Regions from separate parts of the Sphingobium sp. B11D3A genome, predicted to be linked through region 2. Evidence: predicted binding sites of a transcription regulator. Region 2 holds the regulator's gene; the other holds the start of a gene.
The links. Region 2 encodes LexA, which represses DNA repair genes until DNA is damaged. Its sites were predicted from a motif close to GTTCCNCNCTTGTTCT; they were not measured.
Positions count from the first base shown of each region.

Region 1: the regulator LexA is predicted to act here: its motif matches at 2,283-2,298, upstream of M2332_RS05970 (putative DNA modification/repair radical SAM protein).

Region 1 is NZ_JAOQOE010000001.1:1,246,883-1,252,663, forward strand. It holds gene M2332_RS05950 (sensor histidine kinase) at 1-24, shown strand, start outside; gene M2332_RS05955 (MerR family transcriptional regulator) at 29-433, opposite strand; gene M2332_RS05960 (glutaredoxin) at 502-1,281, shown strand; gene purC (phosphoribosylaminoimidazolesuccinocarboxamide synthase) at 1,331-2,110, opposite strand; gene M2332_RS05970 (putative DNA modification/repair radical SAM protein) at 2,301-3,542, shown strand; gene M2332_RS05975 (UdgX family uracil-DNA binding protein) at 3,539-4,963, shown strand; tRNA gene M2332_RS05980 (tRNA-Ser) at 5,157-5,246, opposite strand; gene hspQ (heat shock protein HspQ) at 5,390-5,781, shown strand, end outside.
Region 2 is NZ_JAOQOE010000001.1:829,651-835,431, reverse strand. It holds gene M2332_RS04005 (ComEC/Rec2 family competence protein) at 1-1,551, shown strand, start outside; gene lexA (transcriptional repressor LexA) at 1,576-2,280, opposite strand; gene M2332_RS03995 (bestrophin family protein) at 2,406-3,302, opposite strand; gene M2332_RS03990 (GFA family protein) at 3,497-3,997, shown strand; gene M2332_RS03985 (DUF6984 family protein) at 4,140-4,487, shown strand; gene mfd (transcription-repair coupling factor) at 4,914-5,781, opposite strand, start outside.

The DNA of each region.
Region 1 (5,781 bases), 420 kb from region 2:
CGCCTGCGCCTGCCGGCCGGATAAGGCCTCACACGCCGAAGGATTGCAGGATCGGGCACGGCCCTTCTTCGGAACGGGCACAGGTCCGCGCGAGTTGGCGCAGCGAGGCGCGGGCCGCTTCGAGTTGCGCGATCCTTTCATCGAGCTGGACCAGCCGCTCTTCCGCCAGAGCGCGCGCGCGGGCGCGATCCTGCCCCGCGTCCAGCGACAAAAGCGTGCGGATTTCTTCCAGCGTAAAGCCGGCCTGCTGCGCCGCCCGAATGAAGCGCAGCCGCCGGACATCCTCCTCTCTATAGCGCCTTATGCCCCCGGACAGATCATTGCCGGCCTGTTTCTCAGGCGTAGGGAGCAGCCCCTTGCGCTGGTAGAAGCGGATCGTCTCGACCCCCACACCGCCGGCTTTCGCCAGACCCGAAATGCTGATCGCCGCCATGCTTGACTCCGTACCATGGTACAGACCCTATATGGGGTGCATGGACTTCTCAGCAAGGATGAGCGTCAATGCCTGAACCCCGAAACCCGAAGGGCCGCAAGGCTGTCCTCTATCGGATGGTCATGCCGACCCACATCTGCCCCTATGGCCTCAAGGCGCTCCACCTGCTGCGCAGCAAAGGCTATGATGTCGAGGATCGCTGGATCGAAACCCGCGCCCAGCAGGAAGCCTTCAAGGCCGAGCATTATGTGACCACCACGCCGCAGGTGTTCATCGACGGTCAGCGGATCGGTGGCCATGATGACTTGCGCCGCTTCCTGGGCCTCAGCGTCAAGGATCCGAACGCGACGAGCTATACGCCTGTTCTGGTCGTCTTCGCTGTTGCGGCGCTGATCGCGCTGACGATCGATCTGTTGACGGCCGCGCCGCTGCTCAGCCTGCTCACCCTCGAGCGCTTCATCTCCGTGACGATGATCCTGCTGGCGATGCTCAAGCTGCAGGATGTGGATCGGTTCGCGACCATGTTCCTGGGCTATGATCTGCTGGCCCGCAAATGGGTGCCCTATGCCTCAATCTATCCGTTCGCCCAATTGGGCGCCGGCGTGCTGATGCTCGCGGGGGCCCTGCCCTGGCTCTCGGTACCAGTCGCCGCGTTCATCGGCGGCATCGGCGCGGTCTCGATCTACAAGGCTGTCTATGTGGAGAAACGCAGCCTCAAATGTGCCTGCGTTGGCGGCGGGACCAATGTGCCACTCGGCTTCGTCTCGCTGACCGAAGACCTGTTCATGGTCGCCATGGCCCTGTGGATGGGCCTCAATGCCTGGGTGCTGCCCGGCGCGGCGATGTAAAGGCGCGGGAGCCGGGCGCCGCTGATGAGCGCCCGGCCCGAAACGTCTCTTACTTGCCGCGCTTCTTGCGGTGGCTCTCCAGATCGAGAACGTCGTTCTCAAGGCCCTCGGGCAGCAGGCCCAAGCGGCGCGCGACTTCCTGATAGGCCTCGACCTCACCGCCCAGATCGCGGCGGAAGCGGTCCTTATCCAGCTTCTCGTTAGTGGCCATATCCCACAAGCGGCAGCCATCGGGGCTGATCTCGTCGGCCAGAATGATGCGCGAGAAATCGCCATCCCAGATGCGGCCGAACTCCAGCTTGAAGTCGACCAGACGGATGCCGATGCCGGCGAACAAGCCGCTCATGAAGTCGTTTACGCGGATCGCCATGTCGGCGATGTCGTGCATCTCTTCCTGGCTCGCCCAGCCGAAGCAGGCGATATGCTCTTCGGTGATCAGCGGATCGCCGAGCGCATCATCCTTGTAATAATATTCGATGAGCGTGCGGGGCAGCTGCGTGCCCTCCTCAATGCCCAGCCGAGTGGAGAGCGAGCCAGCGGCGACATTGCGCACCACGACCTCGATCGGCACGATCTCGACCTGACGGATGAGCTGCTCGCGCATGTTCAGCCGCTTGATGAAGTGGGTGGGCACGCCGATGTTCGCGAGCAGCGTGAAGACATGCTCGGAAATCCGGTTATTCAGCACGCCCTTGCCGGAGATCGTCCCCTTCTTCTGCGCATTGAAGGCGGTCGCATCGTCCTTGAAATACTGGATCAGCGTGCCGGGCTCGGGACCTTCATAAAGGATCTTCGCCTTGCCCTCATAAATCTGGCGACGACGGGACATGTGCGGGTGCCTACTCATCAGTTGTAAAAATCAAGGCCCCGGCGGCGCGAATCAGCGAGGATCAGCGGACACCGGGGCTCTTCCCCAGCGCATAGCGCAAGGCACATGGCAGTGCAATTTTCAGACGAACCGAGCCGGGCTGGCCTGCTCGGTGCTTGCCGCCCCAGCCGCTGGAACATATAAAGAACAAATGAAACAGGAGACGATTACGGATCGGCTGGCGATCCTTGCGGACGCCGCCAAATATGATGCCTCCTGCGCATCGTCCGGCACGGCCAAGCGCAACAGTCGCGATGGCAAGGGGATCGGCTCGACCGAAGGCATGGGCATCTGCCATGCCTATGCGCCGGACGGGCGCTGCATCTCGCTGCTCAAGATCCTGCTCACCAATCATTGCATTTTCGACTGCCATTATTGCGTCAACCGCAAAAGCTCGAACGTGCGGCGGGCGCGCTTTACGGCGCAGGAAGTGGTCGAGCTGACGCTCAACTTCTACCGGCGCAATTATATCGAGGGCCTGTTCCTCTCCTCGGGCATCATCAAGTCCGCCGACCATACGATGGAGCAGCTGATCGAGGTCGCCCGTGCCTTGCGGGAGGATCATGGCTTCAAGGGCTATATCCACCTCAAGACGATCCCCGAGGCCGATCGCGCGCTGGTCGAGCAAGCGGGCCTGTGGGCGGACCGCGTCTCGATCAATGTCGAACTGCCGACCGAGCGCGGCCTGACCGATCTGGCGCCCGACAAGAATGGCGGGCAGATCGAAGGCGCGATGGCGCGGCTCGGTTCGGCCATGGTGGAGGCGAAGGATGCGCGCAAACGCTTCAAGCATGCGCCGATGTTCGCGCCCGCCGGCCAATCTACCCAGATGATCGTCGGCGCGGATGGCGCCAGCGACACGCAGATCATCGGCCGGGCCAGCGAATTGTACGACCGCCATCGCCTGCGCCGCGTCTATTATTCCGCCTTCAGCCCGATCCCCGATGCCAGCGCCGTTCTGCCGCTCAAGCGACCGCCCCTGATGCGCGAGCATCGGCTTTATCAATCCGACTGGCTGATCCGCTTCTACGGATTTTCGACAAGCGAGGTGCAGACCGCGACGGACGATGACGGGATGCTGGCGCTCGACATCGACCCCAAGCTGGCCTGGGCCTTGCGGCACCGGCAGGATTTTCCGGTCGACATCAATCTGGCCTCGCGCGAAAAGCTCCTGCGCGTGCCGGGACTGGGCACGCGGGCGGTGGCTGCCATCCTGCAAGCCCGCCGCCATCATCGTCTCCGGCTGGATGATCTCGCCCGGCTCACTCGCACGGTCACCAAATTGCGGCCGTTCATTGTCACGGCCGACTGGCGCCCGACTGGCTTGATCGACACGGCAAACCTGCGTGCCCGGCTGGCCCCGCCACCTCGCCAGATGGAACTGTTCAGGTGAAGCCGGCCCCGCTCCTGCGTCAGCCCGCGCTGTTCAATGCCGAGCTGGATGACGCCCATGATTTCGACACATGGCGCGATCTGGCCCGCGCCCTGGTCTTGCAGGGCGTCGGTCCGGAGCATATCCGCTGGGCAGCGGCATCGGACGGCGCGCGGGATTTGTTCGCGTCCAAAGACACGCCTGAGCCTGCTCCATCACCCCGCCCGGTCACGGCCAACAAGCGCTTCATCGAGTTGGCCCGCAAGGTGATCCTGCACAGCTCGGATACACGGTTGGCGCTGCTCTATCGCCTGTTGTGGCGCCTGCAAAGCGACCCGCACCTGCTTGAAAAGACGAGCGATGCCGATGTGCACGCCCTCACGCAGTTGGAGCGGCAGGTGCGCCGCGACATTCACAAGATGAGGGCGTTCGTGCGGTTCCGGCTGGCCCAGGATCCCGATGGAACGGACCGCTACGTGGCCTGGTTCGAGCCGGATCATGCCATCGTGCGCGCCAACGCCCCGTTTTTCCTCAATCGGTTCGCGAGCCAGCGCTGGTCCATCCTGACGCCCGATCTCAGCTTGCACTGGGATGGCGCTCAGCTCGCGGAGGGGCCGGGCGCCGACGCCCGGGATGCCCCCGGCGAAGACGAGATCGAAGGGCTTTGGCAGCGTTATTATGCCTCCATCTTCAACCCCGCGCGGCTCAAGGTGGCGATGATGGTGAAGGAAATGCCCCGGCGATACTGGAAGAACCTGCCGGAAGCCGCGTTGATCCCTGCGTTGATTGCCGGCGCCCAGGCCCGCGAGGCTCAGATGGTCGATCAAGGCGCCGATCCCTTCCAGCGCCCGCCCCCGACGTCCCTCAGTGAGATTGCCGAGGGCATCTCGACCTGTACGGCCTGCTCGATCGGCTGCAACGGCACGCGCGCCGTCGCTGGCGAAGGGCCCGGCAACGCGCGGCTGATGATCGTGGGCGAGCAGCCGGGCGATTTCGAAGAGCAGGAGGGCCGGCCTTTTGTCGGTCCGGCGGGGCAGTTGCTCGACGGGCATCTGGAGACGGCGGGGTTCGATCGTGCCGAAATCCGGCTGACCAACGCCGTCAAACATTTCAAATTCGAGCAACGCGGCAAGCGACGTCTCCACCAAAACCCGACCGCGGGGGAGATCGACCATTGCCGCTGGTGGCTCGATGCCGAAAGACGGATCGTTCAACCAACGATCGTGCTGGCCTTGGGCGCCAGCGCCGGGCGCGCCCTGCTAGGCCGGACACCCAGCATCGCCAAGGAGCGCGGCCGGCCCTATGAGCTCGCGGATGGCAGCCAGCTCTGGCTGAGCGCCCATCCCAGCTATCTGCTGCGCCTGAGCGGAGAGGCGCAAGCGCGAGAACAAAATTTGTTCGCGCGCGATCTGGCGGCGGTCCGCGTGGCGCTGCAAGGTTGAGAGCGCAAGAGACGCGGTGCGACGGCCCCTGATGTTGCGCATAGGCCTGCGGAGATCGCTTGGAATAAAAAGGGAGCGGCAGGCCATCGAACTAACCATCACCCGATCGCAGCGAACGCAAGCACCCAGGGGCGAAATCGGCAACGACGGAGGCGAGGGGCACGCGCCGTCGGCACCAGCGCTCATTTGTAAGTGGCGGAGAGGGTGGGATTCGAACCCACGGTACGGTTGCCCGTACACCGCATTTCGAGTGCGGCGCATTCGACCACTCTGCCACCTCTCCGCAGAGGTTTTCGCGTCGCAGTGCCCAAAGAGAGGGCGCCGCTGCGGTAGTCGAGCGCGCGCTGTTAGCGGATGATCAGGGCTTTGCCAAGCAGTCGGTGCGGGAAAACTTGCACTCGGTGCCGGCGACACTAAATCTGTCTCATGAATCAAGCCCAAGCCCGCAAGTCATTCTCTTCCGTGACGCACATTCCGACGATCAGTGCCGCCCATCGCGTGTCGCACGCGCATTTCGGCATTGGGGAGAAGGTCCGGCACCGCCTGCTGGGGTTTCGCGGGGTTGTGTTCGATATCGATCCGGTCTTTTCCAACAGCGAGGAATGGTATGAGGCCATTCCCGAGGCGATGCGGCCGGAGCGGGACCAGCCTTTCTACCATCTGTTCGCGGACAATGGTGAAGCGACCTATGTCGCTTATGTGAGCCAGCAGAATCTGGTGGCCGACGGAACCGACGAGCCGATCGATCATCCCGCTGTCACCGCCTTGTTCGGCGAGCATCGCGGCGGGCATTATGCGCTCGACCCGAGCTACTGGCA
Region 2 (5,781 bases):
TTTGCGCGGACGGCCTATTTTTCCGGCCTCGGCGCTACCGGGCGGGCACTCGGCAAAGTGCAGCGCCTCGATGCGGCAACCGCTGGCGGGGATGCGCGCGCGACTCTCGCCCACCACATCGCCGTGCGGTTGCCGGGACCGGAAGGGACGATCGCGATCACGCTCGCCACGGGCAATCAGAACTGGATCAGCGAGGCGGATGCGGACGCGATGCGGCGCAGCGGGCTTGCCCATCTGCTCTCGATCAGTGGCTTGCACGTCTCCGCGCTGATCGGCGGCGTGATTCTCATCATGGTCAGTCTGCTTGCGCTGTCGCCGGCCCTCGCGCTGCGCTGGCCGGTGCTGATGATCGCCGCCTGCGTGGGCGGCGCGGCGGGCATCGGCTACACTGTGTTCACCGGGGCGCAGGTGCCGACGATCCGCTCCTGCATTGCCGCCTTGCTGGTGATCGCGGGCATGGCTCTGGGCCGCGAGGCAATCGGGCTGCGCTTGATCGCGACCGGCGCGCTGATCGTGATGATCTTTTGGCCTGAGGCTGTCATCGGCCCCAGCTTCCAGATGAGCTTCGTTGCCGTGACCGCAATCGTGGCGCTTTACGAATATCCCCCCGCACGGCGGCTGTTCGAGCGACGCGACGAGGGGCGGATAAAGCGCTGGACCCGCAGCCTCGGCGCCTTGCTGGCGACCGGGCTGCTGGTCGAGCTGGTGCTGACGCCGATTGCCTTTGCCCATTTTCATCGCTCGGGCCTGCTTGGCGCGGCGGCCAATATGATCGCCATTCCGCTCACAAGTTTCGTGGTGATGCCGGCTGAGGTGCTCGCGCTGGTGCTCGACGCTGTGGGGCTGGGGGCGCCGGTCTGGTGGGTGGTCGGTGTGGCGCTCAAGTTCCTGCTGTGGATTGCGCATACTATCGCCAGTCAGCCCTTTGCGACGCTATCGCTGCCCGTCTCCAGCGGACTGGCCTTTGCGCTCGCCATGATCGGCCTCTTGTGGCTGATGCTCTGGCACACGGCGCTGCGTTGGTGGGGCCTGCCTCTGACGGCGCTAGGCTTTTTCCTGACATTTCTGGCACCGTCCGCCGACGTGCTCGTCACCGCCGACGGCCATCATGTGGCGGTGCGCCTGCGCGATGGGCGCATGGCACTGCTGCGGGACCGAAGCGGGGACTATGTTCGCACGACTCTGGCTGAAGCGAGCGCCTATGACGGTGAGTTTGCGTCCCTCGCGCAGGCGCCGGACACGGGATGCACGCGGGACATGTGCGCGATGACATTGCCGGGCCGTGCTGACCAGCCGCCGGTTCACCTGCTGATCAGTCGCTCGCGCCTGCTCGTTCCCTATCCCGAGTTGGTGGCCGCCTGCGCGCAGGCCGATCTTGTGATCGCTGACCGGCCCCTGCCGCCGGGATGTGTGCCGCGCTGGGCAAAGCTGGATCGGCCTGCGCTGAATGCCATGGGCGGTGCACTGATCCTGCTCGACAGTCGGGAGATCGTGCCGGGCCACGACCCGCGCAGCCGCCATCCCTGGATCGCGGGCACCGGCTCGCGCTAGAGCCGGCGTCCCATATCGCCCGCCTCAGTTATAGCGCCGCAAGAGCCCTGCGAGCCGGCCCTGAATGCGCACCTGCCGCGCCTCATAGGTTTGGGGCTCATGGTCGCGATTGGCAGGATCGAGCCGCACCTTGCGGCCGTCATGATGGAAATATTTGAGCGTCGCTTCATTCTCGTCGATGAGGGCCACGACGATCTGGCCATCGCGCGCCGTTTCGGTCCGCTGGATCAGCGCGAAGTCACCGTCAAAAATCCCTGCTTCGATCATCGAGTCACCGGAGACTTCTAGCGCGTAATGATCGCCGGCGCCCAGCAACGCGGCCGGGACCGGCAACATGGTGTCGCTCTCCATCGCCTCGATGGGAAGACCGGCAGCGATGCGCCCATGCAGCGGAATTTCGATCACGTCATTGGCGGCGATGGAGATCGTCCGCGCCGGCGCGGTGGCCGCCTTGCGCAGCGGGGTCACGTTGGTGGCCGCCGCCGGCTCTTCCGTCCGCTCTGCCACGGGCATACCATCCGGCAGTTTGAGGATTTCGAGCGCCCGCGCGCGATTGGGCAGCCTGCGGATGAAGCCGCGCTCTTCCAGCGCGCTGATCAGCCGATGGATGCCGGACTTCGACTTGAGGTCCAGCGCCTCCTTCATCTCCTCGAAACTGGGCGAGACGCCACCCTGATCGAGATGCTGCTTGATGTAGCTGAGCAGTTGCTGTTGCTTGGCGGTCAACATGAGTGGTTCCCCAATATGGAACGGACGGAGAACGTTTAGGAAACGAATCGAGCCACGTCAACACGGATCGGCCAAATATCTCAGGTCTCGGTGGCTGGCGTGTCGTCCCACGCACGGGCGAGCGATCAGGTCAGGATGTGCTGGTCAGGCGCGATGGGTGCGGGAAGATCGGTCGCGCCGAGGCGGGCGAGCATTTCGCGTTCGACCGTCCGTGTCATCGCATCGAGCGGCAAGTCGTTGGGATCATAGCCGAACGGGTCTTCCAGCTGATCGCCCAAGGCGTCCAGCCCGAAGAAGGTATAGCTCGCCACCAGCACCGGAATGAGGGCCCACCAGCCCAGCGAGCCCGCCAGCGCGAAGGGCAGCAACAGGCAGAAGACGTAGGTCGTGCGGTGGAGAATGAGCGAATAGGTGAACGGAACCGGCGTGCTGGCGATCCGCTCACAGGCCGCCTGCACATCGCTGAGCGCCTTGAGTTGGCCCTCGATGAGCGAATGATGGATCGGGTTGATCCGCCCGTCTGCGGACAGGCGCAGGCAGTGCGCGCCCATCTCGTAGAGTACGGTGTCGGTCGGGTTCGGGGAGGTGCGCCACGGTCCATCGTTCACCCACCGGCCGATCGCGGCAGCCTCGTCGTGCTGACGCAGGCGGGCAGCAAGACCGTTGGTGAAGCCGCAGACGCCGCGGAGCAGCGGGGCGCGCTCCTCCTCAGGCAGCGAGGACGTGAGCCGTGCGAAGGAGCGGCTCGCGATGATCAGCGCCCCCCATTGCTTGCGGCCCTCCCACCAGCGATCATAACAGGCACTGTTGCGGAAACTCATGAAGATGGAGAGCGACAGGCCGATCAGGGCGAATGGAATGCCGCTGATCTGCGCGAATAGCCCTGGCCAGGCGCGCGCTGCCAGAATGGCCGCCACGCTGGCCACGGCGATGCCTGCCAGCCGATGCTGGATATGCGGCATGATCGTGCCGCGATAGGCGAACAGCACTTCGAGCAAGCCAAGGCGGTTGCGAACGATCACGGGCGGACATCTCCTGCCAGGGCACGCGGCCACCGGACATGGGCCGGGCACCGGGCGCGCTCGCCATGCGGAGGATGCGCGCGCAGATCAAGGATTAAGTGGCCGCAAGGGGAAGCGCGCAATGGGCGCTGAGGGAACCGGCGGGGAGGGCAGCGGTTCAGCTTGACAGACGATCACTACAAGAGGACCGTGCCATGCCCCTCAAGCTCGAAGGTTCCTGCCGATGCGGCGCCGTGCGCTTTTCCGTCGACAGCCATGCGCCGGTGCCCTTTCTGCGCTGTTATTGCTCGATCTGCCGCAAGACCGCCGGCGGTGGCGGCTATGCCATCAATCTCCACGCCGACAAGCGCACGCACAAGGTGGAAGGCGAGACCGCCGTCTATCACGCTGCGCTGGACGATGGCGGCGGTGGGGGCGAGGGCGGATGCCGCGTCAGCACCGGCGAGCGGCACTTCTGCCCGGCCTGCGCGAGCGCGCTCTGGGTGTTCAGCCCAGAGTATCCCGACCTGCTCCACCCTTTCGCTTCCGCGATCGACAGCGATTTGCCCAAGCCGCCGTCGCTGGTGCACATGATGCTCGGATCAAAGGCGAATTGGGTCGAGCCGCAGATCGGGTCGGATGACCAGTGCTTCGACGGCTATCCAGACGAGGGGCTGGAAGACTGGCACCGGGCGCATGGGCTATGGATTGAGTAGGACGGCTCGGGCGGGACGCTTCCAGGGGCGGCCGTGAAGTGGGTTGGTGGCAAGAACGTCAGCTATCATCGGCAATCTTAAAACCTGCCTGTCCAGATACCATGTCATTGCAGTCAATATTGAATCCCTTATTTGACGTTAAATGCACTCTGCACCTCGCCCTCTTAAGCCTGAAGAGCGGGCGTTGGTTGCCTACCTTTGGGAGGTGAACGAGTGCAGTAACGCCCTACCGCCTGAGCTTCTCGTTGAGGAGATGGATGATGGCGGGATGGGAAGCCTGTCATTTGTATCGCAAAAGCTCGAACGCACATATGGAGGCGAGGCTGGCTCTTGCGGCTTTTACGACGAAGATGGGATGCAAGTTAGGGTTGGGTTGATTCTGGACCAAGACGGGGATCTGTACGAACTTGATCTTTGGACGGTTGATTTCAGCCCACTTATCAAAATCCCTGAGCCTTGTTCATTCTTCGACAAACGCGCTCCGGCTTGAGCGGCCGCTTCCCACGCTAGAACATGTCGTTCACCGATCCTTCGTCACCGCTTCAAAGCGGCTACGGCTGTGGTCCGACGTTGGTGTTGAACACGGACTAATCAGGCGCGACGCCATTGTCGGAATTCCCTCCGTTCGTCCTGAGTAGCTGCTGAGCTTGTCGAAGCGGCGTATCGAAGGACCGGCCCGTGCACTGGGATGCTTCGATACGGCTCTTCGATACGCGCCTGCTGCGCACCTCGGATCCTACTCAGCAGGAACGGTGAAGCTAGAAGAAGGCCGGCATCTGCAGCTTTTTTCTATCGATAGGAGCCATGATGACTCCTCAGCGTCGAGGAAAGCTGCCCAGCCGGTGTCTCTGCTTCGACCCTCCGGCGCCGTCCCGTTACATGCCCCACATCGCGCGCTTTCGCGCTAATCCGCCCTTCACCCAATACTCTTTGCCAACCCCTGGCTCAGCTTCAGCGCCCCATTCAGCCGTGCCTTGGGGTCGCCCCAGGCGCGCTGGATGACGAGTTTGCTGTCGGGCCGCAGCTTGGCGATGACGCCGAGTTTCTGAACGTAGCCGATGAGGCCCGGGAGATTGCGGCACTGGTCGTTCTGGAAGCTCACCAGCGCGCCGCGCGGGCCGATGTCGATCTTGGCGATGCCCGCCTTGCGGCAATTGAGCTTCACGTCGATCAGCGTCAGCAGATTCTGGGTCGGGTCCGGTAGGGGGCCGAAGCGGTCGATCAGTTCGGCGGCGAAGGCCTCGATGGCGCCCTTGTCCTCCAGCTCGTTGATGCGGCGATAGAGGCCCATGCGCAGGTCGAGATCCGGCACATAATCCTCCGGGATCATGATCGGCGCCTCGACATTGATCTGCGGTGAGGACTTGTCCGGTGCCGGGGCGAGCGCGGCACCGCCCGCCTTGGCTTCCATGATCGCCTCTTCCAGCATCGACTGGTAAAGCTCGAAGCCGACCTCCTTGATGTGGCCGCTCTGCTCGTCACCGACGAGATTGCCCGCGCCGCGAATGTCGAGATCATGGCTGGCGAGCTGGAAGCCGGCGCCCAGCGTATCGAGATCGGACAGGACTTTCAGCCGCTTTTCGGCGGTTTCCGTCGTCAGCCGGTCGGCCGGGGTTGTCATATAAGCATAGGCGCGCGTCTTGGATCGGCCCACGCGGCCGCGCAACTGGTAGAGCTGGGCGAGGCCGAAACGGTCCGCGCGATGGATGATGATGGTGTTGGCGCTCGGGATGTCGAGACCGGATTCAACGATGGTCGTTGAGAGCAGCACATCATATTTGCGC